2 regions of the Streptomyces sp. NPDC018947 genome follow, and region 2 is predicted to be linked to the other one. Evidence: predicted binding sites of a transcription regulator. Region 2 holds the regulator's gene; the other holds the start of a gene.
The links. The regulator HrcA, encoded in region 2, represses chaperone genes, less so after heat shock. The targets are predictions, from matches to a motif close to TTNGCACTCNGNNNNNCNGAGTGCNAA.
Positions count from the first base shown of each region.

Region 1: groL (chaperonin GroEL) is a predicted target of HrcA. The motif match lies at 11,265-11,291, and genes of this name have one in related genera.

Region 1 is NZ_JBIRZD010000009.1:188,508-203,567, forward strand. Features, by position in the region: gene ACH499_RS18990 (HelD family protein) at 1-12, shown strand, start outside; gene ACH499_RS18995 (copper homeostasis protein CutC) at 300-989, opposite strand; gene ACH499_RS19000 (maleylpyruvate isomerase family mycothiol-dependent enzyme) at 1,097-1,780, opposite strand; gene ACH499_RS19005 (hypothetical protein) at 1,934-2,596, shown strand; gene ACH499_RS19010 (GNAT family N-acetyltransferase) at 2,607-3,674, shown strand; gene ACH499_RS19015 (DUF4031 domain-containing protein) at 3,656-3,937, opposite strand; gene ACH499_RS19020 (hypothetical protein) at 3,948-4,331, opposite strand; gene ACH499_RS19025 (MurR/RpiR family transcriptional regulator) at 4,387-5,343, shown strand; gene murQ (N-acetylmuramic acid 6-phosphate etherase) at 5,392-6,327, shown strand; partial or broken gene ACH499_RS19035 (PTS transporter subunit EIIC) at 6,343-7,820, shown strand; gene ACH499_RS19040 (hypothetical protein) at 7,768-8,331, shown strand; gene ACH499_RS19045 (dihydrofolate reductase family protein) at 8,383-8,955, opposite strand; partial or broken gene ACH499_RS19050 (12-oxophytodienoate reductase) at 9,051-9,377, opposite strand; gene groL (chaperonin GroEL) at 9,516-11,138, opposite strand; gene ACH499_RS19060 (cold-shock protein) at 11,470-11,673, opposite strand; gene ACH499_RS19065 (MoaD/ThiS family protein) at 12,113-12,388, opposite strand; gene thrC (threonine synthase) at 12,507-13,808, opposite strand; SAM riboswitch class I at 13,827-13,982, opposite strand; gene ACH499_RS19075 (glucosyl-3-phosphoglycerate synthase) at 14,125-15,060, shown strand, end outside.
Region 2 is NZ_JBIRZD010000001.1:736,326-751,385, forward strand. Features, by position in the region: gene ACH499_RS03330 (hypothetical protein) at 1-9, opposite strand, end outside; gene ACH499_RS03335 (hypothetical protein) at 81-437, shown strand; gene ACH499_RS03340 (16S rRNA (uracil(1498)-N(3))-methyltransferase) at 447-1,196, opposite strand; gene ACH499_RS03345 (nitronate monooxygenase) at 1,193-2,278, opposite strand; gene dnaJ (molecular chaperone DnaJ) at 2,392-3,531, opposite strand; gene hrcA (heat-inducible transcriptional repressor HrcA) at 3,532-4,548, opposite strand; gene ACH499_RS03360 (MBL fold metallo-hydrolase) at 4,710-5,435, shown strand; gene ACH499_RS03365 (DUF3097 domain-containing protein) at 5,470-6,282, shown strand; gene hemW (radical SAM family heme chaperone HemW) at 6,376-7,608, opposite strand; gene ACH499_RS03375 (SpoIIE family protein phosphatase) at 7,661-9,835, opposite strand; gene ACH499_RS03380 (AMP-dependent synthetase/ligase) at 10,031-11,908, opposite strand; gene lepA (translation elongation factor 4) at 12,235-14,103, opposite strand; gene rpsT (30S ribosomal protein S20) at 14,355-14,621, shown strand.

The DNA of each region.
Region 1 (15,060 bases), on a different contig from region 2:
ACGGCCGCATAGCCCCTGGCACGGCGCCGTCGTGGCCGCGGGCACCACGCCGTGCTCGCTGTCGGCACGGCACCGCCCCAGCCACGGGCACCGCGCCGTCGGTACCCGCGGGCGCCGCACCGTCATAGCCGCCGGCGCCACGCCGTGCTCGCTGCGGGCGCCACGCCGTCATAGCTGCGGGACGGGCGACGACATGCCTCAGGCCAGAGGAGTGGCCGCGGCTGCGGGGCGGGACGACGACGACGCTCAGTGCGGCACGACGACGCGGCTTCGCCGCGAGACGGCGTCGCGGCCGGCGGCTACCCGTCCAGCACGCCGCGCCACTGCGCGACCGCCTCCGCCGACACCGGCCCCTCCCACCCGGAGGGCCTCGCCGCGCCGCCGATGTGGAAGCCGTCGATCCCCGCGTCCAGCAGCGTGGGCAGGTGCTCCAGCCGCAGCCCGCCCCCCACCAGGAGCTGCTGCTCGTACCCCGGCTCCCCCCGCCGCCGCGCCTCCGCGAGCAACGTGGGAAGGCCCTCGCCCACACCCCCGGCCGCCCCGGCCGTCAGATATGTGTCCAGCCCGGGGAAGTCGGCGAGCTGCTTGCGCACCGCGTCCCGGTTCACGGCCCGGTCGAGGGCCCGGTGGAACGTCCACCGGCATCCCTCGAGCGCCCCCGCGACCCGCTCCACCGCCGAGAGGTCCACGTCCCCGTCCGCGTCGAGGAACCCGAGCACGAACTGCTCCGCCCCGGCCGCCCGCATCTCCCCGGCGACCCCGGCCAGCCGCTCGACGTCCCCCGCAGCGAACCCGTCCGCGAGCCGCAGCATCACCCGTACGTCGATGTCGACGGCGGCGCGGATCGCGGCGACGGTCCCGGGCGACGGGGTCAGCCCGTCGGCCGCCATGTCGGTGACCAGTTCGAGGCGATCCGCGCCTCCGGCCTGGGCGGCGACCGCGTCCTCGACGTCGAGGGCGATCACCTCCAGGACTGCACGCTTGCTCATGGGGCCCCATTCGTCAGGCTTCTCGGACCACTACAGGTCTAGAGGTCTAGTCCAATCCGATCCAAGCCTACGCCGGACACGGGTGGCCAGGGGCCCGCACCCCGTGATCAGCCGCCGAAGATGTTCAGCTCCGCCGCCTCGACACCCGCCAGCTCGTACCCGGCCCCGCCGTCCACCTCGCGGCCCGCGTACAGCCGCACCAGCGTCGCCGCGTCCCCGATGAACCGCCCCGGCGGCCGCTCACCGCTCGCCTCGCCCAGCTTCAGCGGTTCGTCCACGTCGTCGAGGTCGGCGTGCAGGGGGACGTGGCCGCGGGCCCGGGTGACCGTGGTCAGCAGCGTGAGCGCCTCCGGCAGCCCGCGCCCCGCGTAGGCCCCCGGCGCCTGGAGGGCGACCCGCACATCGCCGGCGTGCACCCACTCGCCCAGGGCGATCTGGTCCAGCACACCCCCCGCACGGGCGATCGCCGGGCCGGCCTCGGTCATGCCGCGCTCCAGCTCGTCCACGATCCGGGCGTTGCTCCAGTCCGCCCGCTCGGCGATGTCGCGCTCATTGGCCTCGGGCGAGAAGACGCCCTCCCCGAGCCGGCCCTCCACCACCCGCACCAGCGCGGACGAGCAGTGCGCCAGCACGTCCCGCACGCTCCAGCCCGGGCAGGCGGACACGGGCAGCGCGAAGTCCCCCTCGTCCAGGGCCCGCAGCAGCGGCACCCACTCGTCCCGCTCGACGACCAGCAGCCGTCCGGGAAGCTCGGGGTCTCGTACGTCGTACACGTCAGCAGGTGTCGTCATGGCTCCACGGTAGGGCCGAGGAGCGGGCCGCCCCCGAAGGAACGGCCCAGGAACCGGCACGGCCTCACACCGAGGCGCCGGGGGACGCCGCCGGGGAACGCGGACCGGGCGGCAGGGCGCCACCGCGAGGGCTCTTGCGGGAACAATGGCCCCATGGCCGACACCGACGCCCTGCGCATCCGCTTCGCCCGTGCCCTGACCGGAGTCCGGGGGTCCGCCGACGGGCCGGACCCGGCGCCGTACGCCGCCCATCTGCTCGCCCGGTGGCAGGAGCCGCAGCGCCGGTACCACACGGTCGCCCACCTGACCGCCGTGCTGGACCGCGTCGACCTGCTCGCGGAACACGCCGCCGACCCGGACGTCGTACGCCTCGCCGCCTGGTTCCACGACGCCGTGTACCTGCCCGAGCGGTCCGAGAACGAGGAGCGGTCGGCCCGGCTGGCCGAGCGGGCGCTGCCCGAGGCCGGGGTTCCGGAGGCGAAGACCGCCGAGGTGGCCCGGCTGGTGCGGCTCACCGTCTCCCACGACCCGGCCGCCGACGACCGCGACGGGCAGGTGCTGTGCGACGCCGACCTGGCGGTCCTCGCCTCGCCCCCGTCGGCGTACGCCGCCTACACGGCCGCCGTCCGCGAGGAGTACCACTTCGTGCCGAGCGACGCCTTCCGTGAGGGCCGCTCCGCCGTCCTGCGCCAACTGCTCGCCCTGCCGCGACTGTTCCACACGCCGTACGGGCAGCGGGAGTGGGAGGCCACCGCGCGCTACAACCTCCGCGGCGAACTGGAAATGCTCTCGCCCGGGGAGAGCCCGGCCCCGTAGCCTGCCCGGCATGCGAACCATGGGCGGGGAACAGGTGGAAGAGGCCGTGGCGGGCGCGGTGGCGCTGCTGCGGACGTTGGTGGACCGGGACTGGGAGGCGGCGCGGGCCGGGCGCCTGGAGTGGAGCTGCCGGTACACGGCGGAGCACATCGCGGGCGATCTCCTCGCCTACGCCGGGCAGTTGGCGGGACGGGCGACCGACGCCTACGTGCCCTTCGAGATCACCCTCGACGACGGCACCGGCAACGAGGACGTGCTGAACGTCATCGAGACGACCGGCGCCCTGCTCGCCGCCACCCTCCGCACCACCCCGCGCGAGGTCCGTGCCTTCCACCCGTACCCCTTCCGCAGCGCCAACCGCGAGGGGTTCGCCGCGATGGGCGTCACCGAAGTGCTCGTGCACACCCACGACATCGCCGAGGGGCTCGGCCTGGCCTACGAGCCGCCCGCCGGGCTGTGCGAGGACGTGCTGACCCGGCTCTTCCCGCACGTCCAGCCCGCCACCGACCCCTGGCGCACCCTGCTGTGGGCCACCGGCCGCGGTGAACTGCCCGGACGCGCCCCGCTCACCGCATGGCGCTGGAACAACAACCTCGTGATCCCCGCCGGACGCCTCACCCTCCAGGGCGTCACCCCCGCGGCCGCGACGGACCTGGCCGCGGGCGGCGACGGCGGCTTCGTCTGGGTCGAGGGCGGGCCGTTCCAGGGCACGCGGGACGCCGCCGGGATGCTGCTGAAGGCGTACGAGGCCGGCGTGCACCGCCCCGAGTGGGGCATGTTCGTGCTCGTCCGCGCCGAGGACGGCCGCGCGGTCGGCGGCATGGGCTTCCACGGCGCGCCCGGCGAGGACGGCCGGGTGGAGATCGGCTACGACCTCGCCGTGTCGGCCCGCGGCAACGGGTACGCCACCGAGGCGCTGCGCGCGCTGTCCGCGTGGGCGCTGGAGCGCGAGGAGGTCGCGTCCGTGTTCGCCACGACCGACCCCGGCAACACGGCGTCCCAGGCGGTCGTCCTGCGCGCCGGTTTCACCCGGGTCGCCGACGACGAGGAGCAGTTCGCCTACGAGCTGCGCCGCTGACGCTCGTCGCCCTTGCGCCGTCGCAGCCCCGCCCCGTGCAGCAGCCGCACCACCTCGCGGCTGCTGATCTCCAGGGCTCCGGCGGCGACGGCGTCCGGGTACCGGTGGCTCGGGATGTCGTAGTGATCGCGCTCGAAGGCGCGGCGCGGCACGCCCAAGGTCTCGGCGAACGCGTGCAGTTCGGCGTAGGAGAGGTCGCTGACGAGATGCGACCACATGCGGCCGTGGCCCGGCCAGTCGGGCGGGTCGATGTAGACGGTCACCGGGGCGCCCCTACGAGGACTGCGTGCCGCCCGTGGCGGCGCCCAGCGAGCCGACCGCCGCGACCTTCACGCCCGCCTTGCCGCACACCCAGTGCGGATCCGGGCCGAGTTCGGGCTCGACGTCCAGCGCGTGCGGGTCGCCGGAGCCGCACACCGGGCACAGCGGCCAGCGGCCGTACCGCTCCAGCAGGGCGTCCTGCACGTCCTGCGCCACCAGACCGGCCACGAACTCCGCGCCCTCGGGCCACTGCTCGACCCACCAGCGCCGCTGCACGACGGCCTCCTCGACCAGCGACACGACGTCCGCCTCGGCGACCTCGCCCGCCACGAGGTCGGCGAGCACCAGGGCGCGTGCGGCGTGCAGTGCCTGTTCCAGGGGGCTGATGGGGTCCATGTCCCCATTGTGCGCACTCTTGACCCGCGGACCGAAACGAAAATATCTTTCATGAGTGACCGATGACGTGAAGGAAACTTTCGCGGACGCCCCCGGTGGCCGCCGCACCGCGACAGGCGGGGGCGCGCCGCCCGCGCCGGCCGCCCTCGCGGCCAAGGTGCGGACGCTGGCGCCGTCGATGACCCGCTCCATGCAGCGGGTCGCCGAGGCCGTCGCGGGCGACCCGGCCGGCTGCGCGGCCCTCACGGTCACCGGTCTCGCGGAGCTCACCGGCACCAGCGAGGCCACCGTCGTACGCACCGCCCGGCTGCTCGGCTACCCCGGTTACCGCGATCTGCGCCTCGCGCTCGCCGGGCTCGCCGCGCAGCAGCAGTCCGGCCGCGCGCCCGCCATCACGACCGACATCGCGGTCGACGACCCGATCGCCGACGTCGTCGCCAAACTGGCCTACGACGAGCAGCAGACCCTCGCCGACACCGCCGCCGGCCTGGACACCGTCCAGCTCGGCGCGGCCGTCGCCGCCCTCGCCGCCGCGCGCCGCACCGACGTGTACGGCATCGGCGCCTCCGGGCTGGTCGCCCAGGACCTCACGCAGAAGCTGCTGCGCATAGGGCTGATAGCGCACGCCCCGAGCGACCCGCACCTCGCCGTCACCAACGCGGTGCAGCTCCGCTCCGGGGACGTCGCCCTCGCCATCACGCACTCCGGGTCGACGGGGGACGTCATCGAGCCGCTGCGGGTCGCCTTCGAACGCGGCGCCACGACCATCGCCATCACCGGCCGCCCCGACAGCCCCGTCACGCAGTACGCCGACCACGTGCTGACCACGTCCACGTCGCGGGAGAGCGAGCTGCGGCCGGCGGCGATGTCCTCCCGCACGAGTCAGCTCCTGGTGGTGGACTGCCTGTTCGTGGGCGTGGCGCAGCGGACGTACGAATCGGCCGCGCCGGCTCTGGCAGCGTCGTACGAGGCGCTGGCGCACCGGCACGGGGGGTCGCACGGCAGACCGTAGGACCGTGTCGTAGGTACAGGAACCTGAGTCGAAAAGAGCCGCTCCGTCATGACCTCAACCCCTCACCACCCCGACCTGCGCTCCCAGTTGGAGACCCTGACCACCGAGGCGTTCCGGCCCGAGCTGGCCGAGATCGACCGGATGCCCACCCTGGAGATCGCGCGGCTGATGAACGGCGAGGACACCACCGTCCCCGCCGCCGTCGCGGCCCGGCTGCCCGAGATCGCCGCCGCCGTCGACGCCGTCGCCGCCCGGATGAGCCGCGGCGGCCGGCTGGTCTACGCGGGCGCCGGCACGGCCGGGCGGCTCGGTGTGCTGGACGCCTCCGAGTGCCCGCCCACCTTCAACACCGCGCCCGGGCAGGTCGTCGGCCTGATCGCGGGCGGCCCGGACGCCATGGTCAGCGCCGTCGAGGGCGCCGAGGACTCCGCCGAACTGGCCCGCGCCGACCTCGACGCCCTCGGCCTCACCCCCGACGACTCGGTGGTCGGCATCTCGGCGTCCGGCCGCACCCCGTACGCCATCGGTGCCGTCGAGCACGCCCGCGCGCTCGGCGCCCTGACCGTCGGCCTGTCCTGCAACGCGGGCAGCGCGCTCGCCGCCGCGGCCGAGCACGGCATCGAGGTGGTCACCGGACCCGAGCTGATCACCGGCTCCACCCGGCTGAAGGCGGGGACGGCGCAGAAGCTGGTCCTGAACATGCTGTCGACGATCACGATGATCCGGCTCGGCAAGACGTACGGAAACCTGATGGTGGACGTGCGCGCCTCCAACGAGAAGCTGCGGGCCCGCTCCCGCCGCATCGTCGCCCTGGCCACGGGCGCGGCGGACGACGACATCGAGCGGGCCCTGACCGCGACCGACGGCGAGGTCAAGCACGCGATCCTGGTCCTGCTGGGCGACGTGGACGGCCCGACGGCCGCCCGCCTTCTGGAGGACTGCGGCGGCCACCTGCGCGCCGCGCTGGCGGCGGCGAACGGCTGACCGCAGGCTCGGGGGGTGCACAAGGACCCCCACGCCACGGCCGCCGCGCTGCTCCCCCTCGTCGGCGGCCCCGCGAACGTCACCTCCGTCGCCCACTGCATGACCCGTCTGCGCCTCGGTCTCGCCGACCGTTCCCGCGTGGACGACACGGCCCTGCGCGCCGTCCCCGGCGTGCTCGGCGTAGTCGAGGACGCCGGGTCGTACCAGGTGGTGCTGGGACCGGGACGGGTCGCCCGGGTGACGGAGGCGTTCGAGACACTGCTGGGCGCCGGCACGGGCGGGGAGACGCCGGGGGGAAGCGGCGCACCCGTCGGGGACGACACCGCGGCCCGTCTCGCCCGGCGCGGGGCCGAGCTGAAGGCCCGGCAGAAGCGGCGCGACGCCACGCCGCTGAGGACGGCGCTGCGGCGCGTGGCGAACGTCTTCGTCCCGCTGATCCCCGCCCTGATCGGCTGCGGCATCGTCGCGGGCGTCGGCGGGCTGCTCACCAACCTCGGCCTGCTCCCCGGCCTCACCCCCGCCCTGACGGCCGTCTCCTCCGCCTTCATGGCGCTGATCGCGGTGTTCGTCGGCGTCAACACGGCGAAGGAGTTCGGCGGGACGCCCGTCCTCGGCGGCGCGGTCGCGGCCGTCGTCGTGTACCCGGGCGTGGCGAAGGTCACCGCGTTCGGCGTCGCGCTCGCCCCCGGCCAGGGCGGTGTCCTCGGCGCGCTGGCGGCGGCGCTGCTCGGCACGTACGTCGAGAAGTGGTGCCGCGCCCGCTTCCCCGGCACCCTCGACGTCCTGCTCACTCCCACCCTGACGGTGCTGGTGTCCGGCCTGGTCACGCTGTACGTGCTCATGTACGCGGCCGGCGCGGTCGCCACGGCCGTCGGCACGGCGGCGACCTGGCTGCTGACGACCACCGGCGTCCTGGCCGGGCTGGTCCTCGGCGGCCTGTTCCTGCCCCTGGTGATGCTGGGGCTGCACCAGGCCCTCATCCCCCTGCACACCACGCTGATCGAGCAGCAGGGCCACACCGTCCTGCTGCCCGTCCTCGCCATGGCGGGCGCGGGCCAGGTGGGCGCCGCGGTGGCGGTCTACGTGCGGCTGCGCCACGACACGTCCCTGCGCACGACGATCAGGTCGGCGCTGCCCGCCGGGCTGCTCGGCGTGGGCGAACCGCTGATCTACGGCGTCTCGCTCCCCCTCGGCCGGCCCTTCCTCACCGCCTGCGCGGCACCGACGTGGGGGCGACGGCGATCGGCCCGTCCGGCTGGGCCCTGTTCCCGCTCCTCGCGGGCGGCGGAGGCTGGGCGGCGACGGCGGCCGTGTACGGCGGCGGGCTGCTCACGGGATACCTGGCCGGATTCGCGGCGACGTACTTCTTCGGCCTCGGCGACCATGTGCGGGCCGTGCGCGCGGGCGGGGAAACCGGCGCCGTGTGCGACCCTGAACACCATGAACCACGCCCGGCTGACCGCCCTGGGCCGCGCCCTGCGCCTCCTCGGTGAGCACGGCGAGGCCCTGACCGCCGACACCACCGACGCCACGCTGCACGAGATCCGCGCGGACCTGAAGCGCGCCCTGGACCGGCTGGAGGAGAGCGTCACCACGGCCGCCCCCAGCACGCGCTGCCCCGAGCATCCGAACGGTCCGGTCGACGAGGCCGCCCCCGACCTGTGCCTGCTGTGCGAGACCCGCCGCCGCGCCGCGCGCCGCGCCGAGTACAACGGCGGCCCCCTCCCGGCCCGGCAGACCGAGCCGGTGCAGTCCCGGTACGGGATGCGCGGCGACCGGCCGCAGCCCCAGCAGCGCTGGCTGCCGGAGGCGTGGAACGGCCAGGCGTGGCAGCTCTGCGGCACCCCGCGCCGCGACCGCCGCGAGGCCGAGCTCTACATCGCCGCCCAGCTCCGCGCCCCGCGCGCGGCCATGGCGTACCGGCTGGTGCACGAGTTCACGGACTACGAGGTGCTGCGGGTGTGGGGGACGCCGGTACGGGTGGACATCGAACCGATGGGCTGAGGACGGCCCCCCGGCCCCGGCCCCCCACTCGGCCCTCCGCCGCGGCCGGCCTCAGCGGACCACCTCGAACACGTTCTTCTGGATGCCGTTGGCGTACGCCTCGTGCTCGACCAGCCGCAGCTTCTGCGTGTCCTTGTCCGTGTCGCTGAACAGCCGCTTGCCCGCACCGAGCAGCAGCGGGAAGACCAGCAGGTGGTAGCGGTCGATGAGCCCGGCGTCCGAGAGGGACCGGTTGAGGGAGGCGCTGCCGTGGACGATGATCGGGCCGCCCTCGGTCTCCTTCAGCGCGGCGACGTCGTCGAGCGAGCGCAGGATCGTGGTCTCGCCCCAGTTCGTCACCAGGTCGCCGTCGGTGAGGGTGGTGGACACGACGTACTTCGGCATCACCTTGTAGTCGGCGAAGTCCGCCATGTCCGGCCAGACCGCGCTGAACGCCTCGTAGCTGACCCGGCCGAGCAGCATGGCCGCGGCCTCCTTCTGCTCCCGGCCCTTGATCTCGTAGGCCTCGGGGAGGAAGTCCACGTCCTTGAAGGTCCAGCCCGAGTTCCGGTATCCGGGCTCCCCGCCGGGAGCCTCCACGACTCCGTCGAGCGAGACGAAGGCGGTGCTGATCAGCGTGCGCATCAGAGGTCTCCTGGGTTCTCGTGCCTGCGAGCGTTCCATTGTCGCCGTTCACGGGGTCAGACCGCGCGGGACACGAGAACTCATCGGTCGCCGGTTCAGCTCAGCGTCCTGAGGGCCGCCGCGTCGAACGGCGCCAGCTCGTCGAAGCGGCCGGCCAGGACCTTCTCGGCCCACAGGGGGTCCTGGAGGAGGGCCCGGCCGACGGCCACGAGGTCGAACTCGTCGCGCTCCATGCGGTCCAGCAGCCCGTCGAGGCCGCCCAGCCCCGCGCCCTCGCCCTGGAACGCCCTGCCGAACTCGCCGTCGAGGCCCACCGATCCGACCGTGATGGCCGCCTTGCCGGTGAGCTTCTTGGTCCAGCCCGCGAGGTTGAGGCCGGAGCCGTCGAACTCCGGGAGCCAGTGGCGGCGCGTGGAGGCGTGGGCCGTCCGCCGTCAGTGGCCCGGCTCATACGCAAGGGCCGAGCCGTGGTCCGGACACGCCCGAGGGCGGCACCCCCGGCCTGGGCCAGGGGTGCCGCCCTCGGTACGTGAAGGACGGTCGATCAACCCGGGGGTCGATCAGAAGTCCATGTCACCGCCCGGCATGCCGCCCGGAGCGGCCGCGGCGGCCTTCTCCGGCTTGTCGGCGATGACGGCCTCGGTGGTGAGGAACAGCGCCGCGATGGAGGCGGCGTTCTGCAGGGCGGAGCGGGTCACCTTCGCCGGGTCGATGATGCCCTCGGCGATCATGTCGACGTACTCACCGGTCGCGGCGTTCAGGCCGTGGCCGACCTGGAGGTTGCGGACCTTCTCCACGACGACGCCGCCCTCGAGACCACCGTTGACGGCGATCTGCTTCAGCGGGGCCTCCAGGGCGAGCTTCACGGCGTTGGCGCCGGTGGCCTCGTCACCGTCGAGCTCCAGCTTCTCGAAGACCTGGGAGGCCTGGAGCAGGGCCACGCCACCACCGGCGACGATGCCCTCCTCGACGGCCGCCTTCGCGTTGCGGACGGCGTCCTCGATGCGGTGCTTGCGCTCCTTGAGCTCGACCTCGGTGGCGGCACCGGCCTTGATGACGGCCACGCCGCCGGCCAGCTTCGCCAGACGCTCCTGGAGCTTCTCGCGGTCGTAGTCCGAGTCGCTGTTCTCGATCTCGGCGCGGATCTGGTTGACGCGGCCGTTGACCTGGTCGGTCGAGCCGGCGCCGTCGACGATGGTGGTCTCGTCCTTGGTGATGACGACCTTGCGGGCGCGGCCCAGGAGGTCCAGGGTCGCGTTCTCCAGCTTGAGGCCGACCTCCTCGGAGATGACCTCGCCGCCCGTGAGGATGGCGATGTCGCCGAGCATGGCCTTGCGGCGGTCGCCGAAGCCAGGGGCCTTGACGGCGACGGACTTGAAGGTGCCGCGGATCTTGTTGACGACCAGGGTCGACAGGGCCTCGCCCTCGACGTCCTCGGCGATGATCAGCAGCGGCTTGCCCGACTGCATGACCTTCTCGAGGAGCGGGAGCAGGTCCTTGACGTTGGAGACCTTGGAGTTGGCGATCAGGATGTACGGGTCGTCGAGGACGGCCTCCATACGCTCCATGTCGGTGGCGAAGTACGCCGAGATGTAGCCCTTGTCGAAGCGCATACCCTCGGTGAGCTCCAGCTCCAGACCGAAGGTCTGGGACTCCTCGACGGTGATGACGCCTTCCTTGCCGACCTTGTCCATGGCCTCGGCGATGAGCTCGCCGATCTGGGTGTCGGCGGCGGAGATGGAGGCCGTGGAGGCGATCTGCTCCTTGGTCTCGACGTCCTTGGCCTGCTCGAGCAGGGCGGCGGAGACGGCCTCGACGGCCTTCTCGATACCGCGCTTCAGGGCCATCGGGTTGGCGCCGGCGGCCACGTTGCGCAGACCCTCGCGCACCAGGGCCTGGGCGAGGACGGTCGCGGTGGTCGTACCGTCACCGGCGACGTCGTCCGTCTTCTTGGCGACTTCCTTGACCAGCTCGGCGCCGATCTTCTCGTACGGGTCCTCGAGCTCGATCTCCTTGGCGATGGAGACACCGTCGTTGGTGATCGTGGGCGCGCCCCACTTCTTCTCGAGGACGACGTTGCGGCCCTTGGGGCCGAGCGTCACCTTGACGGCGTCCGCGAGCTGGTTCATGCCGCGCTCGAGGCCGCGCCGCGCCTCCTCGTCGAACGCGATGATCTTGGCCATGTGAAGTGGTCCCTCCAGGACTGGGGGTGATTCCTTCGGACCGCGCCCGCGCCCGCGACGGACGGCTCGCCGGCCTCGTGGTTCCTTCCCCACCCGGCCCGCGGGCCTCACCGACCCGGTCCTTCGTTGTCACTCTCACCTTCAGAGTGCTAACGCAATGATTAGCACTCGCCCCTGTCGAGTGCAAGCGCCCGCCGGGGATCGGGCCGCCGTCTCCGCCGCCCGCGAACACCGTCCGGGCCCGCCGCGGCCGGACAGACCGAAGGGCCCGCACCCCCAGTGGGGTGCGGGCCCTTCGGAGAAGACCGCCGGCTTGCGCGGCCGCACGTTCTCAGGCGCTGAGGCGGACCATGTCGGCCTGCGGGCCCTTCTGACCCTGCGAGATCTCGAACTCGACCCGCTGGCCTTCTTCGAGGGTGCGGTAGCCGTCCATCTGAATCGCGCTGTAGTGGACGAAAACATCCGCACCACCGTCGACCGCGATGAAGCCGTACCCCTTCTCCGCGTTGAACCACTTGACGGTGCCCTGAGCCATGCCTAACTCCCCTATTACTGGCCCTTGCACAGATCCACACTTCGCGGATCCGGGTCAGACCTCGCCCCCCGATGGGTGGGGGCGTGCGCCGGAACGCGTCGACCGCGGCTGAATGTATCTGTCCAACTGCCGTCTGCAACAGGTCAATCGGACGAGAAATCTGGACGCACCCGGTCCGGAATGTGGCCGAAATTCGCCTTAATTCAGGGCAAGTCGGGCCGCACAAAGCGAACAAAAGCCGCGAAATACGCCCACACTTTGGCTACTTCTTGTCGGGCGGACGGCAGAAATTCATGGGCGCCGATCTGGAGATCAGGGCCGCGTTCCCCAACTCTACCGCGCTCAATCACATGGAATTGCCCCCTCCGCTTCTCTCACGGAGGGGGCAATTCGATGAACTCTGCGTCACGCCGATTACCAAAGGTAACGGACGGGACCGTCAGCCGCCGGCGACGGCCGGGATGATGGACACGCCGGCGCCGTCCGGCGTCGCCGTCTCCAGGCCCTGCTCGAAGCGGACGTCGTCGTCGTTGACGTAGACGTTGACGAAGCGGCGCAGCTTGCCCTGGTCGTCCAGGACGCGGGCGGCGATGCCGGTGTGGTTCTTCTCCAGGTCGGAGATGACCTCGGCGAGGGTGGCGCCGTCGGCGGCGACCTCCGCCTGTCCGCCGGTGTAGGTACGCAGGATGGTGGGAATGCGAACGGTCACGCTCACGTGGAAACCTCCGGTCTGGTGACGACCCCGGGGGCGCGGGGCAGTGTGGGACATGCGGCTGTCGTCGCGGGCACGGCCGGCCGGCGACGGCCCGCGGACGGGTACGGCGGGACGGCCGCTAGACGAGCCCCGCCTCGCGGAACGAGTCCAGGCTGGGACGGATGGTCGCGGTCAGCCCGGTGCCCGCCACCGCGTCCAGCGTCTTGAGGCCGTCACCCGTGTTGAGGACGACCGTGGTCAGCGACGGGTCCAGGACGCCGTTCTCGATCAGCTTCTTGGTGACGCCCACCGTCACACCGCCGGCGGTCTCGGCGAAGATGCCCTCCGTGCGGGCGAGCAGCTTGATCGCCTCGACGACCCGCGCGTCGTCGACGTCCTCCACCGCGCCGCCGGTGCGGCGGGCGATGTCCAGGACGTACGGCCCGTCGGCCGGGTTGCCGATCGCCAGCGACTTGGCGATGGTGTTCGGCTTCTGCGGGCGCACCACCTCGTGCCCGGCCTTGAAGGCGGTGGACACCGGCGAGCAGCCCTCGGCCTGGGCGCCGAAGATCTTGTACGGCTTGTCCTCGACCAGCCCGAGCCCGATCAGCTCCTGCAGACCCTTGTCGATCTTCGTGAGCTGGGAGCCGGAGGCGATCGGCACGACGATCTGGTCGGGCAGCTCCCAGCCGAGCTGCTCGCAGATCTCGTACGCGAGGGTCTTGGAGCCCTCGGCGTAGTACGGCCGCAGGTTGACGTTGACGAAGCCCCAGCCCTCGCCGGCCGGGTCGCCGATCAGCTCGGAGCAGAAGCGGTTCACGTCGTCGTAGTTGCCCTCGATGCCGACCAGGTCACCGCCGTAGACGGCGGCCATGACGACCTTGCCCTGCTCCAGGTCGTGCGGGATGAACACGCAGGAGCGGAAGCCGGCCCGGGCGGCGGCGGCGCCGACGGCACCGGCCAGGTTGCCGGTGGAGGAGCAGGACAGGGTGGTGAAGCCGAAGGCGCGGGCGGCCTCCAGGGCCTGGGCGACGACGCGGTCCTTGAAGGAGTGCGTCGGGTTGCCGGAGTCGTCCTTGACGAACAGCCCGCCGGTGACGCCGAGTTCCCGGGCGAGGTTGTCGGCCTTGACCAGCTTGGTCCAGCCCGGGTTGATGTTCGGCTTGGTCGCCACGTCGGCGGGGACGGGCAGCAGGGGGGCGTAGCGCCAGATGTTCGCGGGGCCCGCTTCGATGCGCTTGCGCAGTTCCTCGGTGTCGTAGGCCGAGAAGTCGTAGGCGATCTCCAGCGGGCCGAAACACTCCTCGCAGGCGAAGACCGGACCGAGGGGGACGCGGTGGCCGCATTCCCGGCAGGAGAGCGCCGTGGCGGGGCCCAGATCGACGGGGGAGGCGGAGTCAGCGGGGGTGTCGGTGGTGCTTGCGACAGTCTGCACAGCCATGTGAGGCGAGGCCCTTTCTCCTCATCTTCCTCACGACGCATCTCGCCGTGAGACGGATTTGGCACCTTCCCTAGCCGGGAGCCTCGCGCTGCGATCGTCCGTGATCTGCGAGAACCGACTGGAGGGTTGCCGGGGCTTCATCGGGCCGTGTCCCTCTGCCCCTCTGGATGAGCGGTATGTGGTTGTTCTGCACTGGTTCACGCGTCGACCCCGGCATGTGCGGGTCCTCCGCGTTGTTCAAGACTGTAACCGACGCCCACGACAGTTGAGATAGTCGTCCGTACAGCGAGATGGATCACGAAGGAGCCCACCGACCGTGCTGGAAGAAGTCGAGCGCTGGCTGGGCGCGCGGTCCTGGTCCGTCGCGGACCGGCCGCTCGCCCGGATCATGGCCGCCAAGCGCGCCACCGGCCAGACGGTCAGTGTGGTGCTGCCCGCGCTCAACGAGGAGGCGACCGTCGGCGACATCGTCGCGGTGATCCGCCGCGAGCTGGTGCGCGAGGTCCCCCTCGTGGACGAGATCGTGGTCGTGGACTCCGGATCGACCGACCGCACGTCGGCGGTGGCCGCCGCGGCCGGGGCGCGGGTCGTCCACCGCGACGAGATCCTGCCCCGCCTGCCCGCGGTGCCCGGCAAGGGCGAGGTGCTGTGGCGCTCGCTGCTGGTCACGAGCGGCGACATCGTCTGCTTCGTCGACGCCGATCTGCGCGACTTCTGCGCGGACTTCGTCTCCGGCATCGTGGGCCCGCTGCTCACCGATCCCGAGGTGCACCTCGTGAAGGCCATGTACGACCGCCCGCTCGGCACGGCCGCCGGCGGGGGCGGCCGGGTCACGGAGCTGATGGCGCGCCCGCTGCTCAACATGCACTGGCCGCTGCTGGCCGGCTTCGTCCAGCCGCTCGGCGGCGAGTACGCGGCCCGCCGCTCGCTGCTCGAACGGCTTCCCTTCCCCGTCGGATACGGGGTGGAGCTGGGCATGCTGGTCGACGCCCTGCACATGGTCGGCCTGGACGCCCTCGCCCAGGTCGACGTCGGCGTCCGCAGGCACCGGCACCAGGACGGCCGGGCGCTCGGCCGGATGTCCGCCGCGATCTACCGCACCGCCCAGCTCCGGCTCGCCCGCGGCCATCTGGTGCGCCCGTCCCTGACCCAGTTCGAGCGGGGCGCGGCCGGTTTCGAGCCGCGCACCTACTCGGTGGACACCGAGGAGCGGCCGCCCATGGCGCAGATCGCGGAGTACGCGGCGCGGAGG
Region 2 (15,060 bases):
CGCCCACATGTACGGCAGCCTGCCACCGGTGCGGGGGCTCGCGGTAGGGCGCATACGGCCACTCCGGCTACCGTGGGCGGATGCGCGGCGACCGTCGTACGAGAAGGCTCGTGGTGGACGGGACGGCCGTCCACCTGTGGTCGGTGCGGCACCGGCACAGGACCGACGGGCCCTGCGCGGAGGTGCTCACCCTGCGCCGGGACGGGACGGCGACGCGCCTCGTCTTCCAGGGCGGCGAGGGGCGGTTCGTCCCGGACGGCTTCCCGCACTCGGGCCAGGTGGCCGTCGCAGACGCGGCGCTCAACCTGCACCAGCCCAGTGTCGTACGGGGCTTCGTCGACGAGGCGGCCCGGCGCGGCCTGCTGGACGGGCCCGCGGAGCTGGACGGCTGGGAGCTGTTCCCGGCGGTCGCCGCCGCCCGCGCCGCGGACGGCTGACCCGATCCGTCAGGACCAGCGGCCGGTGCGGGCGAGGAGGACGGCGGCCGCGGCGGTGCCCGCGGTGGAGGTGCGCAGGACGCTGCGTCCCAGCCGGTAGGGCCGCGCACCGGCCTCGGCGAACAGCGCCAACTCCTCCGGGGACACGCCCCCTTCGGGACCGACGACCAGCACGATGTCGCCGGACGCGGGGAGTTCGGCGGCGGCCAGCGGCTCCTCGCCGCTCTCGTGGAGTACGGCGGCGAAGTCCGCGTCGGCCAGAAGTGAGGCAACCCGCTTGCTCGTCGCCGCGTCCGCGACCTCGGGGAAGCGGACCCGGCGGGACTGCTTGCCGGCCTCGCGCGCCGTCGCCCGCCACTTGCCGAGCGCCTTCTGGCCGCGGTCGCCCTTCCACTGCGTGACGCACCGGGAAGCGGCCCACGGCACGATCGCGTCGACGCCGACCTCGGTCATCGTCTCGACGGCCAGCTCGCCGCGGTCGCCCTTGGGCAGAGCCTGGACGACGGTGATGCGGGGCCGCTCCTCGGGCTCCTCGTGGACGCGGTCCAGGCCGGCGACGACCAGGCGGTCCTTGCCCTCGGCGGCCTTCACCGCGCCCTCGGCCCAGCGTCCGCGCCCGTCGGTGAGGACGACGTCCTCGCCGGGCCGCAGCCGCTTCACGGAGACCGCGTGCCGTCCCTCGGGGCCGTCGAGGACGTACTGGCCGCCGGGCAGGTCGCCGGGCAGCAGCGAGTCGACCACGAACACCGGAGCCGTCATCGCTCCGTACCTCCCGTCACGTACCGCGTCAACGCCGCCTGGGCGGACGCGAGTTCGGCCACCAGAACCTCCACCAGCTCACCTGCGGGCAGTTCGCGGGCCATCCGGTGGCCCTGTCCCGCCCACAGCGCCACGCCCTGGGCGTCCCCCGCCTTCGCCGCCGCCTTGCGCAGCGGCGCCGTGAGGTGGTGCACCTCCGGGTAGGCGGCGGGGGCGTAGGGGCCGTGCTCGCGCAGGAACCGGTTGACCAGGCCGCGGGCGGGGCGGCCGGAGAAGGCGCGGGTCAGTTCGGTGCGGACGAACAGCGGGTTGGTCAGCGCCTGCTTGTGCAGGGCGTGCGCCCCGGACTCGGGGGTGGCGAGGAAGGCGGTGCCGAGCTGGGCCGCGCCGGCACCGGCGGCGAGCACGGCGGCGACCTGACCACCGCGCATGATGCCGCCGGCGGCGACGACGGGCAGGCTCACCGCCTCCCGGACCTGGGCGACCAGCGACAGCACCCCGATCCCGGCGGCGTCGGTCTCCGGCTGGTCGCGGTGGGTGCCCTGGTGGCCGCCGGCCTCGACGCCCTGCGCGATCACCGCGTCGGCGCCGGCCCGCTCGACGGCCCGGGCCTCCTCGGGGGTGGTCGCCGTGACCAGCACGAAGGTGCCCACGCGGTGCAGGGAGTCCACGGCCTCGCGGCTCGGGACGCCGAAGTGGAACGAGACCACGGGCACCGGGTCGTCCAGCAGCACGGCGAGCTTGGTGTCGTAGCCGTCGTCCCGTCCGCAGTCGGGGTCGCCCAGCTCGGTCTCGTACCAGGCGGCCTCACCGGCGAGCTGCTCGGCGTAGACGCCGACGGCGGAGGGGTCGGCGGTCTCCGGCTGCGGCATGAAGAGGTTGACGCCGAAGGGGCGGGAGGTCAGCCCCCGCACCTGCTTGATCTCCTGGTACATCCCGTCCGCGGTCTTGTACCCGGCGGCCAGGAAGCCCAGCCCTCCCGCCTCGCAGACCGCGGCGGCGAGCTGCGGCACGGAGACGCCGCCCGCCATGGGAGCCTGCACGATCGGGTAGGGGAAGAGATCGGTCAGCGCGGAGGACATGACCGCATGGTGTCACGTCCTTCGGACGAGTCCGAATCCGGGCTTCCGTCGGCATACGCCAGGAGCATCCGCATCCCGCGGGCCCGGGGGACGGCCCCGGGCCCCGGCACCCGTCAGCGCCCGTTGAACGCGTCCTTCAGTCGGGAGAACAGGCCCTGCTGGCCCGGCTGGAACTGGCCCTGGGGCCGTTCCTCGCCGCGCAGCTTGGCCAGCTCGCGCAGCACGCGTTCCTGGTCGGGGTCGAGCTTGGTGGGGGTGGTGACCTCGACGTGGACGATGAGGTCGCCCCGGCCGCCGCCGCGCAGATGCGTGACGCCCCGGCCGTGCAGCGGGATCGACTGGCCTGACTGCGTGCCCGGGCGGATGTCGACCTCCTCCATGCCGTCGAGGGTCTCCAGCGGCACCTTCGTGCCGAGGGCCGCCGCCGTCATCGGGATGGTGACCGTGCAGTGCAGGTCGTCGCCGCGGCGCTGGAACGTCGGGTGCGGCAGCTCGTGGATCTCCACGTACAGGTCGCCGGCGGGGCCGCCGCCGGGGCCGACCTCGCCCTCGCCCGCGAGCTGGATCCGGGTGCCGTTGTCGACACCGGCCGGGATCTTGACGGTCAGGGTGCGCCGGGAGCGGACCCGGCCGTCGCCCGCGCACTCCGGGCACGGGGTCGGCACGACCGTGCCGAAGCCCTGGCACTGGGGGCAGGGGCGCGAGGTCATGACCTGGCCCAGGAAGGACCGGGTGACCTGCGACACCTCACCGCGGCCGCGGCACATGTCGCACGTCTGGGCGGAGGTGCCCGGGGCCGCGCCCTCGCCGTTGCAGGTGTTGCAGACGACGGCCGTGTCGACCTGGATGTCCTTGGTCGTGCCGAACGCGGCCTCGTCCAGTTCGACCTCGATGCGGATCATGGCGTCCTGGCCCCGGCGGGTGCGCGAGCGCGGTCCGCGCTGCGACGCCGTGCCGAAGAAGGCGTCCATGATGTCCGAGAAGTTCCCGAAGCCGCCCGCGCCGAAGCCTCCGGCACCGCCGGCACCGCCGGCCTGGGACAGCGGGTCGCCGCCGAGGTCGTAGACCTGCTTCTTCTGCGGGTCCGACAGCACCTCGTAGGCGGCGTTGATCTCCTTGAACCGCTCCTGGGTCTTCGGATCGGGGTTGACGTCCGGGTGCAGCTCGCGCGCGAGCCTCCGGAACGCCTTCTTGATCTCGTCCTGGGAGGCGTCGCGGCGCACGCCGAGTACGGCGTAGTAGTCCGTGGCCACCTACGACTCCGCCAGGATCTGTCCGACGTACCGTGCCACTGCGCGTACCGCTCCCATCGTTCCCGGGTAGTCCATGCGGGTCGGACCGACCACGCCGAGCTTGGCAACCGCCTCGCCGCCCGAACCGTAGCCCACCGACACGACGGACGTGGAGTTGAGTCCTTCGTGGGCGTTCTCATGACCGATACGGACGGTCACGCCCGGATCCTTCGCCTCGCCGAGCAGCTTGAGGAGCACGACCTGCTCCTCCAGCGCCTCCAGGACGGGCCGGATCGTGAGGGGGAAGTCGTGCCCGAAGCGGGTGAGATTGGCGGTGCCGCCGATCATCAGCCGCTCCTCGTTCTCCTCGACCAGCGTCTCCAGGAGAGTGGAGAGCACGGTGGAGACCGTACCGCGGTCCTCGGCCTCGAAGGCCTCGGGCAGGTCCTCGACCAGGCTCGGCACGTCCGCGAACCGGCGGCCCGCGACCCGGCTGTTGAGCCGTGCCCGCAGGTCCGCGAGCGACGTCTCGCCGAACGGCGCCGGGCAGTCGACCATCCGCTGCTCGACCCGCCCGGTGTCCGTGATCAGCACGAGCATCAGGCGCGCGGGCGCGAGGGAGAGCAACTCCACGTGCCGCACGGTCGAGCGGGTCAGCGAGGGGTACTGCACGACGGCGACCTGCCGGGTGAGCTGCGCGAGCAGCCGCACCGTGCGGGCCACCACGTCGTCGAGGTCGACGGCGCCCTCCAGGAAGTTCTGGATGGCGCGCCGCTCGGGCGCGGTCATCGGCTTGACGCCGGCCAGCTTGTCGACGAACAGCCGGTAGCCCTTGTCGGTCGGGATGCGCCCGGCGCTGGTGTGCGGCTGGGCGATGAAGCCCTCGTCCTCCAGGGCCGCCATGTCGTTGCGCACGGTGGCCGGGGAGACGCCGAGGTTGTGCCGCTCGGTGAGGGCCTTGGAGCCGACGGGCTCCTCGGTGCCGACGTAGTCCTGGACGATCGCGCGCAGCACCTTCAGCCTGCGTTCACTGAGCATCGCGCACACCTCCAGAAGTCGTCCGCCCGGTGTTCTCCCTGGCACTCACCGTGTACGAGTGCCAGACTTCCCCGGCCCAGTGTACGGCCGTCGGGTACGCCCCCGGCAAGGCCGGGGCACCGCCGCGTGCCCGGGGGCCGTACGGCGCTAGCGTCCCGGTCATGACGACGACTTGGGAAGAGCTGGGCTGGGAGCGACTGGCGGCCGGGGTGGGCCGGTGCCGCCTGCCGGTGTGGGACTGCACGGCGGGGCTGATCGCCGGCACCGACGCGGCGCTGGTGGTGGACGCGGGGTCGAGCCTCGGCGAGGGCGCGCGGCTGCGCGGCGCGGCGCAGGCGCTCGCCGGGCGCCGTGTGACGCATCTCGCGCTGACCCACGCGCACTTCGACCACGTGCTCGGGGCGGCGGCGTTCGCGGGCGCGGAGGTGTTCGGCGCGGCGGGGGCGGCCGCGGTGCTCGCGGAGGGCCGGGAGGAGCTGCGGGCGGACGCGGTGGCTCACGGTCTGGACGCGGGGGCGGCCGAGGAGGCGGCCGGCGCCCCGGTCGCCGTCCACCACGAGGTGCGCGGCGAGCGGACGCTCGACTTGGGCGGCGGCAGGCACGCGGTGCTGGCCGACGTGGGTCCCGGACACACGGGGCACGACCTCGCGGTGCTGGTGCCGGGCGAGGTGACCGTCGTCTTCTGCGGGGACCTGGTCGAGGAGTCCGGCGAACCGCAGGCGGGCCCCGACGCGGTGCCGTCGCGCTGGCCCGCCGCCCTGGACCGGCTGCTCGGCCTCGGCGGCGAGGACGCGCTGTACGTGCCCGGTCACGGAGCGGTGGTGGACGCCGCGTTCGTCAGGGCCCAACGGGACGCCCTGGCCGCCCGGTTCGGCGTGTCGCGGTGATCACCGCGGGGGCGTTCCTCGTATCGTCGGCAGAATGCGCCAGTACTCCGCCGACCTGACCCCTCCGTGGAAGAAACCGCAGCCGGTGCCCGAGGTCCCGGCCGAACCGGGCCTGGTGGTCGAGGAGCCCGGCACCGGGTTCTGCGGCGCCGTGATCCGCTGCGAGGCGGGCACGGTCACGCTGGAGGACCGCTTCGGCAAGCACCGGGTCTTCCCGCTGGAGCCGCGGGGCTTCCTGCTGGAGGGCCGCGCGGTGACCCTGGTCAGGCCGGCCGCGGGCCCGCTGCGGCCCACCCGCACGGCGTCCGGCTCGGTCGCCGTCCCCGGCGCACGCGCGCGCGTCGCCCGCGCCGGCCGTATCTACGTCGAGGGCCGGCACGACGCCGAACTGGTCGAGAAGGTCTGGGGCGACGACCTGCGCGTCGAGGGCGTGGTCGTGGAGTACCTGGAGGGTGTGGACGACCTGCCGTCGATCGTCTCCGACTTCGCGCCGGGCCCGGACGCGCGGCTGGGTGTCCTGGTGGACCACCTGGTGCCGGGGTCGAAGGAGTGGCGCATCGCGGAGGCGGTGACGAGCGAGCACGCGCTCGTGGTGGGGCACCCGTACATCGACGTCTGGGAGGCGGTGAAACCGTCGTCCCTGGGCATCGACGCCTGGCCGCGGGTCCCGCACGGCCAGGACTGGAAGACGGGGGTGTGCCGCGCGCTGGGATGGCCGACGGAGAACACCGGCGCGGTGTGGCAGGCGATCCTGGCCCGGGTCCACTCGTACAAGGACCTCCGGCCGGAGCTGCTGGGGCGGGTCGAGGAGCTGATCGACTTCGTGACGGCCCCGCCGGGCGCGTAGCCGCGGGCGGTCGTGGCACAGGGCGGCACGGTGGGCGCGGCGGTCCCGCGACGGGCCGCGCACCTCGCCCCGCGTCGGCCCGCACGCCGGGCGTCAGTCCACCAGGTCCCGCACCACCGCGTCCGCCAGCAACCGCCCCCGCAGGGTCAGCACGGCCCGCCCCTCCCCGTACGGCCCGTCCTGCAGCAGCCCCTCGGACAGCGCCCGGCGCGAGGCGGCGAGGCCCTCCTCGCGGAGCAGGGACAGCGGCACCCCCTCCCGCAGCCGCAGCTCCAGCAGGATCCGCTCCACCCGCCGGTCCTCCTTGGTCAGGACCTCGCGCCCGGCCCCCGGCGACCTCCCCGCCGCCAGCGCCGCCGCGTACGCGCCGGGATGCTTCACGTTCCACCACCGCACCCCGCCCACGTGCGAGTGGGCGCCCGGCCCCGCGCCCCACCAGTCGGCGCCCCGCCAGTACAGCTCGTTGTGCAGGCAGCGCCCCGCCTCGGAGGTCGCCCAGTTCGACACCTCGTACCAGTCGAAGCCCGCCGCGGACAGCGTCTCCTCGGCGATCAGGTACCGGTCGGCGTGCACGTCGTCGTCGGTCATCGGGACCTCGCCGCGCCGGACCCGCCGGGCGAGCTGCGTCCCCTCCTCCACGATCAGCGCGTACGCCGAGACGTGGTCGGGTCCGGCGCCGAGCGCGGCGTCGAGGGAGGCGCGCCAGTCGTCGTCGGACTCGCCGGGGGTCCCGTAGATCAGGTCGAGGTTGACGTGCTCGAACCCGGCCGCGCGGGCCTCGGCGACGCACGCCTCGGGGCGCCCGGGGGTGTGGGTGCGGTCGAGGACCTTCAGGACGTGCTGCCGGGCGCTCTGCATGCCGAAGGAGATCCGGTTGAAGCCGCCCTCCCGCAGCGTGGCCAGGTACGCGGGGTCGACCGACTCCGGGTTGGCCTCCGTCGTCACCTCCGCGTCCGCCGCAAGGCCGAACTCGTCCCGGACCGCGCGCAGCATCCGCACCAGGTCGCCGGCGTCCAGCAGGGTGGGCGTGCCGCCGCCGACGAAGACCGTGCGGACCTCACGGGGGTCGTCGCCGAGGACCTCGCGGGCGAGGCGGACCTCGTCGGCGAGCGTCTCGGCGTAGTTGTCGCGGGAGGCGAGCACGCCGCCGGTGCCGCGCAGCTCGGTCGCGGTGTAGGTGTTGAAGTCGCAGTAGCCGCAGCGGGTGGCGCAGTACGGGACGTGCAGGTAGAAGCCGAGGGGGCGGTCAGCGGCCCCGGCGAGCGCGGACGCGGGCAGCGCGCCGTCGGCGGGGACGGGCTCGCCGTCGGGGAGTGCGGAGGGCATGCGTTCCATTGTCCCGTACGCCCGGCGTTTCCCGGCCCGCGCGCCCGGAGCGCTACTCGGCCTGGAGCACCATCAGCGCGAGGTCGTCCTCCGGCGGCCGGGGACCGAACTCGTGGACCAGCCGCCGGATGCGCTCGGCGACCAGTCCGGCGTCCAGCCCCGCGCACCCGGCGAGCGCTGCGGCGAGCCCGTCGCCGTCGTCGAACTGGCGGGAGCCGCTGCGCCGCTCGGTGACGCCGTCGGTGACGCACAGCAGGGTGTCGCCGGACCGCAGCTCGAAGGTCTCGCTCGTGTACGTCGCGTCCTCGACGACCCCGAGCAGGGTCTGCGGCTGCGCGACCGCGCCGACGGTGCCGTCCGGGGACAGCAGCAGCGGCAGCGGGTGGCCGGCGGAGGCGAGGGTGCAGCGGACGACGCCGTCGCCGACGGGGACGAGTTCGCCGTAGAGCAGGGAGAGGAAGCGGGTCTGCGGTCCGTCGCCCGGGGCAACCGGTCGGCCGCCGACGGCGACCAGGGCGCGGGCGGCGGCGTCCGCGGCCTCGGTGGCGTCGTCGAGGAGGAGCTGGTTGAGGCGGTCGAGGACGTCGGGGACGCCGTATCCCTCGCGGGCCAGCAGCCGCAGCCAGGGCCGGGCGAGCCCGATGACGACGGCGGCCTCGGGGCCCTTGCCCTGGACATCGCCGACGGTGAAGCACCAGCGGCCGTCGCCGGCCGGGAAGAGGTCGTAGAAGTCGCCGCTGGGGCCGCCCTTGTCGCAGGGTTCGTAGACGAGGGCGCTGCGCACTCCGGGGATCTCGGCGACGGCGCCGGGCAGCAGGCCGCGCTGGAGGACGGCGCTGATGGTGGCCTGGCGGGCGTACTGGCGGGCGGCGCCCACGGCGAGCGCCACCCGGCGGCTGAGGTCCTCGACCAGACCGCTGATCTCCTCGGGGAAGGCCGGGACGCCGGCCCGTCCGATGACGAGGGTGCCGAGCGGCCGGCCGCCGGCGACCAGGCGGTAGGCGAGCGCGGCGCCGTGCTCGGCGTGCGGGCCGAGCGCGTCGCCCGGCCAGGGGTGGGAGACGGGCCCCGAGCGCCACGGGTCGCGCGCGCGGGGCGGGTCCTTCTCCAGGGCCGTCCGCAGTTCGTCGACGCGGCTCTCGCAGGCGTGCCAGACGCGGGCCAGCCGCGCTCCGAGGGAGGCTCCGGGGTCGTCGCCCCAGGCTCCGCCCCGGCCCAGGGACTCGTCCTCCAGCCACACGGCGCACCAGTCGGCGAGCCGGGGCACGACGAGCTGGCCGGTGAGGGAGGCGACCAGTTCCTCGTCGAGCTGTCCGGCCAGCAGGTCGGAGGCCTCGGCCAGGAAGGACAGGGCGCCGCGGCCCAGCCAGTCCCGGTCGCGGACGCCACGCCGGCCGGGCTCCTGCGCGCCGTCCCCCCAGTCCGGCCACTGCGGGCCGTCGCCCCCGTCGGGTCCGTCCGCACACGCGCCGTGCGCCGGGACGGCCGGGGTGTGCGCGGCGTCCGGGTGCGCCGTGCCCGACGGGACGACGGGAGTGCCGGCCCCGTCCGGGCGCATGGTCCCCGCCGGGGCGGGGGTGCCCGCCGCGTCCGGGCGCGCGGTCCCCGCCGGGGCGGCCGGAGCGTCCGGTGCTTCCGCCGCGGGGCCCGGCAGGGCGGGCGGGAGGCCGTGCCGGACGGAGCCGCGTTCCCCGGCGTGCGCCTCGATCCGCTCGTCGTCCTCGCCGCCCGCCGCGGGCAGCCGCGCCCACACCGTCTTCGCGCCCGGCCGGTAGGTGATGCCCCAGGCCTCCGAGAGGGAGGCGACGAGACGCAGGCCGCGTCCGTACTCGGGGATCTCGTGCGGCGTGACGGGCTCGCCGCCCCTCGGCGCGCGGGAGGGGCGGTGGTCGGTGACCTCCACGACGAGCGTGCCGCTCTCCTCCAGGCGGCAGGTCACCTCGACGTCGGTGCCGGCGTGCACGACGGCGTTGGTGACCAGCTCGCTGACGACCACCAGCGCGTCGGCGGCGAGGTGGCCGGTGAGCTGCCGGGAGCCGGGCAGGCCGAGCTCCGCCCAGTCGGCGAGCGCGGCGCGGACCATCGCGCGGGCGGCGCCCGGCGCCAGGGAGCTGCCGAGCAGGACCACGTGCGCCCGCGCGCACTCCGGGGCCGTCACCCCGGCGGCGGGCGCGGGCGCGCCGATGGCGCAGGAGACGGTTTCCCGTTGCGTCGGAATGGCACCCATGGACGGCTCCCCGGGCAGGTCGTGCGATGGCTCGCAGTCGTTGCCGACAGAGTGGCAGACCGAGACCAGCCATAAGCACCGAGTTACCGAAGTGAGCCGCCCCGGAGGAGATCCGCGCCAGGCACATGCTCGAACACGGCCACGGAACGGACATGTTCGAGCATGTGCCGTGCACATTGCGTCCCCGAGGGGGCGCTACGCCTCGCGCGCCCCCTCGTACATCTCCTCGATCAGATGCTTGTACTCGCGCTCCACCACCGGCCGCTTCAGCTTCAGGCTCGGGGTGATCTCGCCGTGCTCGACGTCGAGGTCGCGGGGCAGCAGGCGGAACTTCTTGATGGTCTGCCAGCGCTGGAGACCCTCGTTGAGCTGCTTGACGTAGCCGTCGACCAGCTCGACGGTCGCGGGCGCCGCGACGACCTCCGCGTACGTCCTGCCCTCCAGGCCGTTCTCCTTGGCCCAGTCCATGATCGCCACCTCGTCGAGCGCGATGAGCGCCGTGCAGAAGTTCCGGTCGGCGCCGTGGACCAGGATGTTGGAGACGTACGGGCAGACCGCCTTGAACTGGCCCTCGACCTCGGCGGGCGCGATGTACTTGCCGCCGGAGGTCTTGATGAGGTCCTTCTTGCGGTCGGTGATGCGCAGGTAGCCGTCGGGCGAGAGCTCGCCGATGTCGCCGGTGTGGAACCAGCCGTCGGACTCCAGCACCTCGGCGGTCTTCTCGGGCAGCTTGTGGTAGCCCTCCATGATGCCGGGGCCGCGCAGCAGGATCTCGCCGTCGTCGGCGATGCGGACCTCGGTACCGGGCAGCGGCTTGCCGACGGTGCCGGTGCGGTAGGCCTCGCCGGGGTTCACGAAGGACGCGGCGGAGGACTCGGTGAGGCCGTAGCCCTCCAGGATGTGGATGCCGGCGCCGGCGAAGAAGTAGCCGATCTCGGGCGCGAGGGCGGCCGAGCCCGAGACGCAGGCGCGCAGCCGGCCGCCGAAGGCCTCGCGGATCTTGGCGTAGACGAGCTTGTCGGCGACGCCGTGCTTCGCGGTCAGGCCGAAGGGGGCGCTCGCGGTGCCGGTGCGCCGGAAGTTGTCCTGGGTGACCTTGGCGTACTCGCGGGCGACGCCGGCCGCCCACTGGAAGATCTTGTACTTGGCCCCGCCTCCCGCGCGGGCCTTGGCGGCGACGCCGTTGTAGACCTTCTCGAAGATGCGCGGCACGGCCGCCATGTAGGTCGGCTGGACGACCGGCAGATTCTCGATGATCTTGTCGACGCGGCCGTCGACGGCGGTGACGTGGCCGGCCTCGATCTGGCCGGAGGTCAGCACCTTGCCGAAGACGTGCGCGAGCGGCAGCCACAGGTACTGCACGTCGTCCTTGGTGACCAGGCCGGTCGCGGCGATCGCCTTCGCCATGTACGACCAGTTGTCGTGCGGCAGGCGCACGCCCTTGGGTCGTCCGGTGGTGCCGGAGGTGTAGATGAGGGTGGCGAGCTGGTCCTTGGTGAGCGCGCCGACCCGCTCCTTGATGAGCTGGGGTTCCGCCTCCAGACGTGCCGCGCCCCGGCGCTCCAGCTCGTCGAGGGTGAGGATCCAGTCCTCGCCGGTGTCGGCGCCGCTCGCGTCGATCACCACCACGTGGGTGAGGTCGGGCAGCTCGGCCCGCTTCCGGCGGGCCTTGGCGAGCTGGGCTGCGTCCTCGGCGATGAGCACCCGGCTCTCGGAGTCGGACAGGATGTACGCCGACTCCTCGGCGTTGGTCTGCGGGTAGACCGTGGTCGTCGCGGCCCCGGCGCACATGATGCCGAGGTCGGCCAGGATCCACTCGATGCGCGTGGAGGAGGCCAGCGCCACGCGCTGCTCCGGCTCGACGCCCAGCTCGATCAGGCCGGCCGCGATGGCGTAGACCCGCTCGGCGGCCTGCGCCCAGGTGAGCGACTTCCAGTCGTCCGGGCCCTCACCGGAGGCCGGCGGCACCGGGTAGCGGTACGCCTCGGCGTCCGGCGTGGCCGCCACCCGCTCCAGGAAGAGTCCCGCCACGGAAGGGGGACGGTTCTCGATCAGTGTCTGTGTGTCGCTCACGACATCCTCCGGGCCCGCGACGGTGCGGCTGGCTCAGTGCGGCTGGTTTCACTCTCGGGCGGTTGTTCAGATGCTTGTACTGATGATCAGGCTGCTGCCCGGCCGCCGCTCGGGCTGGTGCGCCCGGCGCCTTCCGGGCCGTTGTTTAACTCACGAGTAACTAGGGGGCAGGCATCAGAGTAGAGGGCGACCGGCCCGCGCGTAAGTCTCCGCGCCCCGCCACTTCCTCCGCGGACCGCCCGTGACATGCGGAAGGGCCCGGCGCGCTTTCGCACGACGGGCCCTTCCTGGTCCGGTTTGCCCGGACCGGGCGCGACGGTCCGCGGTTACTTCTTGGCCTTGCCCGACCCCGCGCTGTCGTCACTGGACAGGACGGCGATGAAGGCTTCCTGCGGGACCTCCACGGAACCCACCATCTTCATCCGCTTCTTGCCTTCCTTCTGCTTCTCCAGCAGCTTCCGCTTGCGGGAGATGTCACCGCCGTAGCACTTGGCGAGGACGTCCTTGCGGATGGCGCGGATGGTCTCGCGGGCGATCACGCGGGAGCCGATGGCGGCCTGGACGGGCACCTCGAAGGCCTGCCGCGGGATCAGCTCCTTGAGCTTGGCGACGAGCCGCACGCCGTACGCGTACGCCTGGTCCTTGTGGGTGATCGCCGAGAAGGCGTCCACCTTGTCGCCGTGCAGCAGGATGTCGACCTTGACCAGGCTGGAGGTCTGCTCGCCGGTGGGCTCGTAGTCCAGGGAGGCGTAGCCGCGCGTCTTCGACTTGAGCTGGTCGAAGAAGTCGAAGACGATCTCCGCGAGCGGCAGGGTGTAGCGGATCTCCACCCGGTCCTCGGAGAGGTAGTCCATGCCGAGCAGGGTGCCGCGCCGGGTCTGGCACAGCTCCATGATCGCGCCGATGAACTCGGTCGGCGCGAGGATCGTGGCGCGCACGACCGGCTCGTACACCTCGTTGATCTTGCCTTCGGGGAACTCGCTCGGGTTGGTGACGACGTGCTCGCCGCCGTCCTCCATGACCACCCGGTAGACCACGTTCGGCGCCGTGGCGATCAGGTCGAGCCCGAACTCGCGCTCCAGGCGCTCGCGGATCACGTCGAGGTGCAGCAGGCCCAGGAAGCCGACGCGGAAGCCGAAGCCGAGGGCCGCGGACGTCTCCGGCTCGTAGACCAGGGCGGCGTCGTTGAGCTGGAGCTTGTCGAGGGCCTCGCGCAGCAGCGGGTAGTCGGAGCCGTCCAGCGGATACAGGCCGGAGAAGACCATCGGCCGCGGGTCCTTGTACCCGCCGAGCGCCTCCTCGGCGCCCTTGTGCTGGGTGGTGACGGTGTCGCCGACCTTGGACTGGCGGACGTCCTTCACGCCGGTGATCAGGTAGCCCACCTCGCCGACGCCGAGGCCGTCGGCGGCGAGCATCTCGGGCGAGTTGGTGCCGATCTCCAGCAGCTCGTGCGTGGCGCCCGTGGACATCATCCGGATGCGCTCGCGCTTGTTGAGCTGGCCGTCGATGACACGGACGTAGGTGACGACGCCCCGGTACGAGTCGTAGACCGAGTCGAAGATCATCGCGCGGGCGGGGGCGTCCTTCACGCCCACCGGCGCGGGGATCTCGGCGACGACCTTGTCCAGCAGCGCGTCGACGCCGAGCCCGGTCTTGGCGGAGACCTTGAGCACGTCGGAGGGGTCGCAGCCGACCAGGTTGGCGAGCTCCTCGGCGAACTTCTCGGGCTGCGCGGCCGGCAGGTCGATCTTGTTCAGCACGGGGATGATCGTGAGGTCGTTCTCCATCGCCAGGTACAGGTTGGCGAGGGTCTGCGCCTCGATGCCCTGGGCGGCGTCGACGAGGAGGATCGTGCCCTCGCACGCGGCCAGCGACCGCGACACCTCATAGGTGAAGTCGACGTGCCCCGGGGTGTCGATCATGTTGAGGATGTGCGTGTTGCCCTTGTCGTGGGTGGGGGCCCACGGCAGACGCACCGCCTGGGACTTGATCGTGATGCCGCGCTCGCGCTCGATGTCCATGCGGTCGAGGTACTGGGCGCGCATCTGCCGCTGCTCGACCACGCCGGTGAGCTGGAGCATCCGGTCGGCGAGCGTGGACTTGCCGTGGTCGATGTGCGCGATGATGCAGAAATTGCGGATCAGAGCCGGGTCGGTACGGCTCGGCTCGGGCACATGGCTAGGGATCGCGGGCACGCAGGGTCCTGATTCTTGAGGCGTCCGCAGTGTCTGCGGTCTCGGGTCGGATCGATACGTAGCCTCCATGGTCCCACGGGCGGGGACCATGGAGGGGTTTGGGAGGGGTTGGGGACGGGTTTGGGCCCGTCAACGGGCCGCTGGTAGTGTGGGTGGCTGTGTCTCATGCCCTCTCAGCGCGAGGCACTCCTCAAGAAATCACCGGCCCGGGACCCGTGCGGCCCCGTGCCTGAACCTGAAAAGGCTCATTCGTGGCGAACATCAAGTCCCAGATCAAGCGGAACAAGACCAACGAGAAGGCCCGGCTGCGCAACAAGGCCGTCAAGTCCTCTCTGAAGACCGCGATCCGCAAGGCTCGTGAGGCCGCTGCCGCGGGCGACGTCGAGAAGGCCACCGAGTACCAGCGCGTCGCCGCGCGTCAGCTCGACAAGGCCGTCTCCAAGGGCGTCATCCACAAGAACCAGGCCGCCAACAAGAAGTCGGCGCTGGCGCAGAAGGTCGGCGCTCTCAAGGGCTGAACCCCTTATCTGGTCTGATCGCCGGGAGGAACCAGGGCGGGCCCTCTCTCATCCGCCCCCGACCGGCACCCCGGATCCATGCGCGGCCTGCGTTCGCCACGCGGGCATGGATCCCCGAGCTTGATCCGAAGGCCCCGGTGCCCGTCCTCCCCAGGACGGGTGCCGGGGCCTTCGGCATGGGCGGGTCCCGGGGGCGGGGCGGGCGGGGTTCGCCACGGGCGGCTGCGCGGTCCTGCGCGGGGCGAGGCGGACGCCGGGCCGTGGCGGTGGCCGGCTTCACGGCGGGGCGGGTCCGGGGTGGGGCGCGGTAGTGACCTGGGCTGGGCTCGGGCGGCTTCCCGGCTCGGTCACTTGCGGGCGTGGCCCGCTTCGGGACCGGTCGGCTTCGGGCTCGGCCCGCTTCCCGGCTCGGTGGCCGTCCGGGACCGGCGCGCGTCCG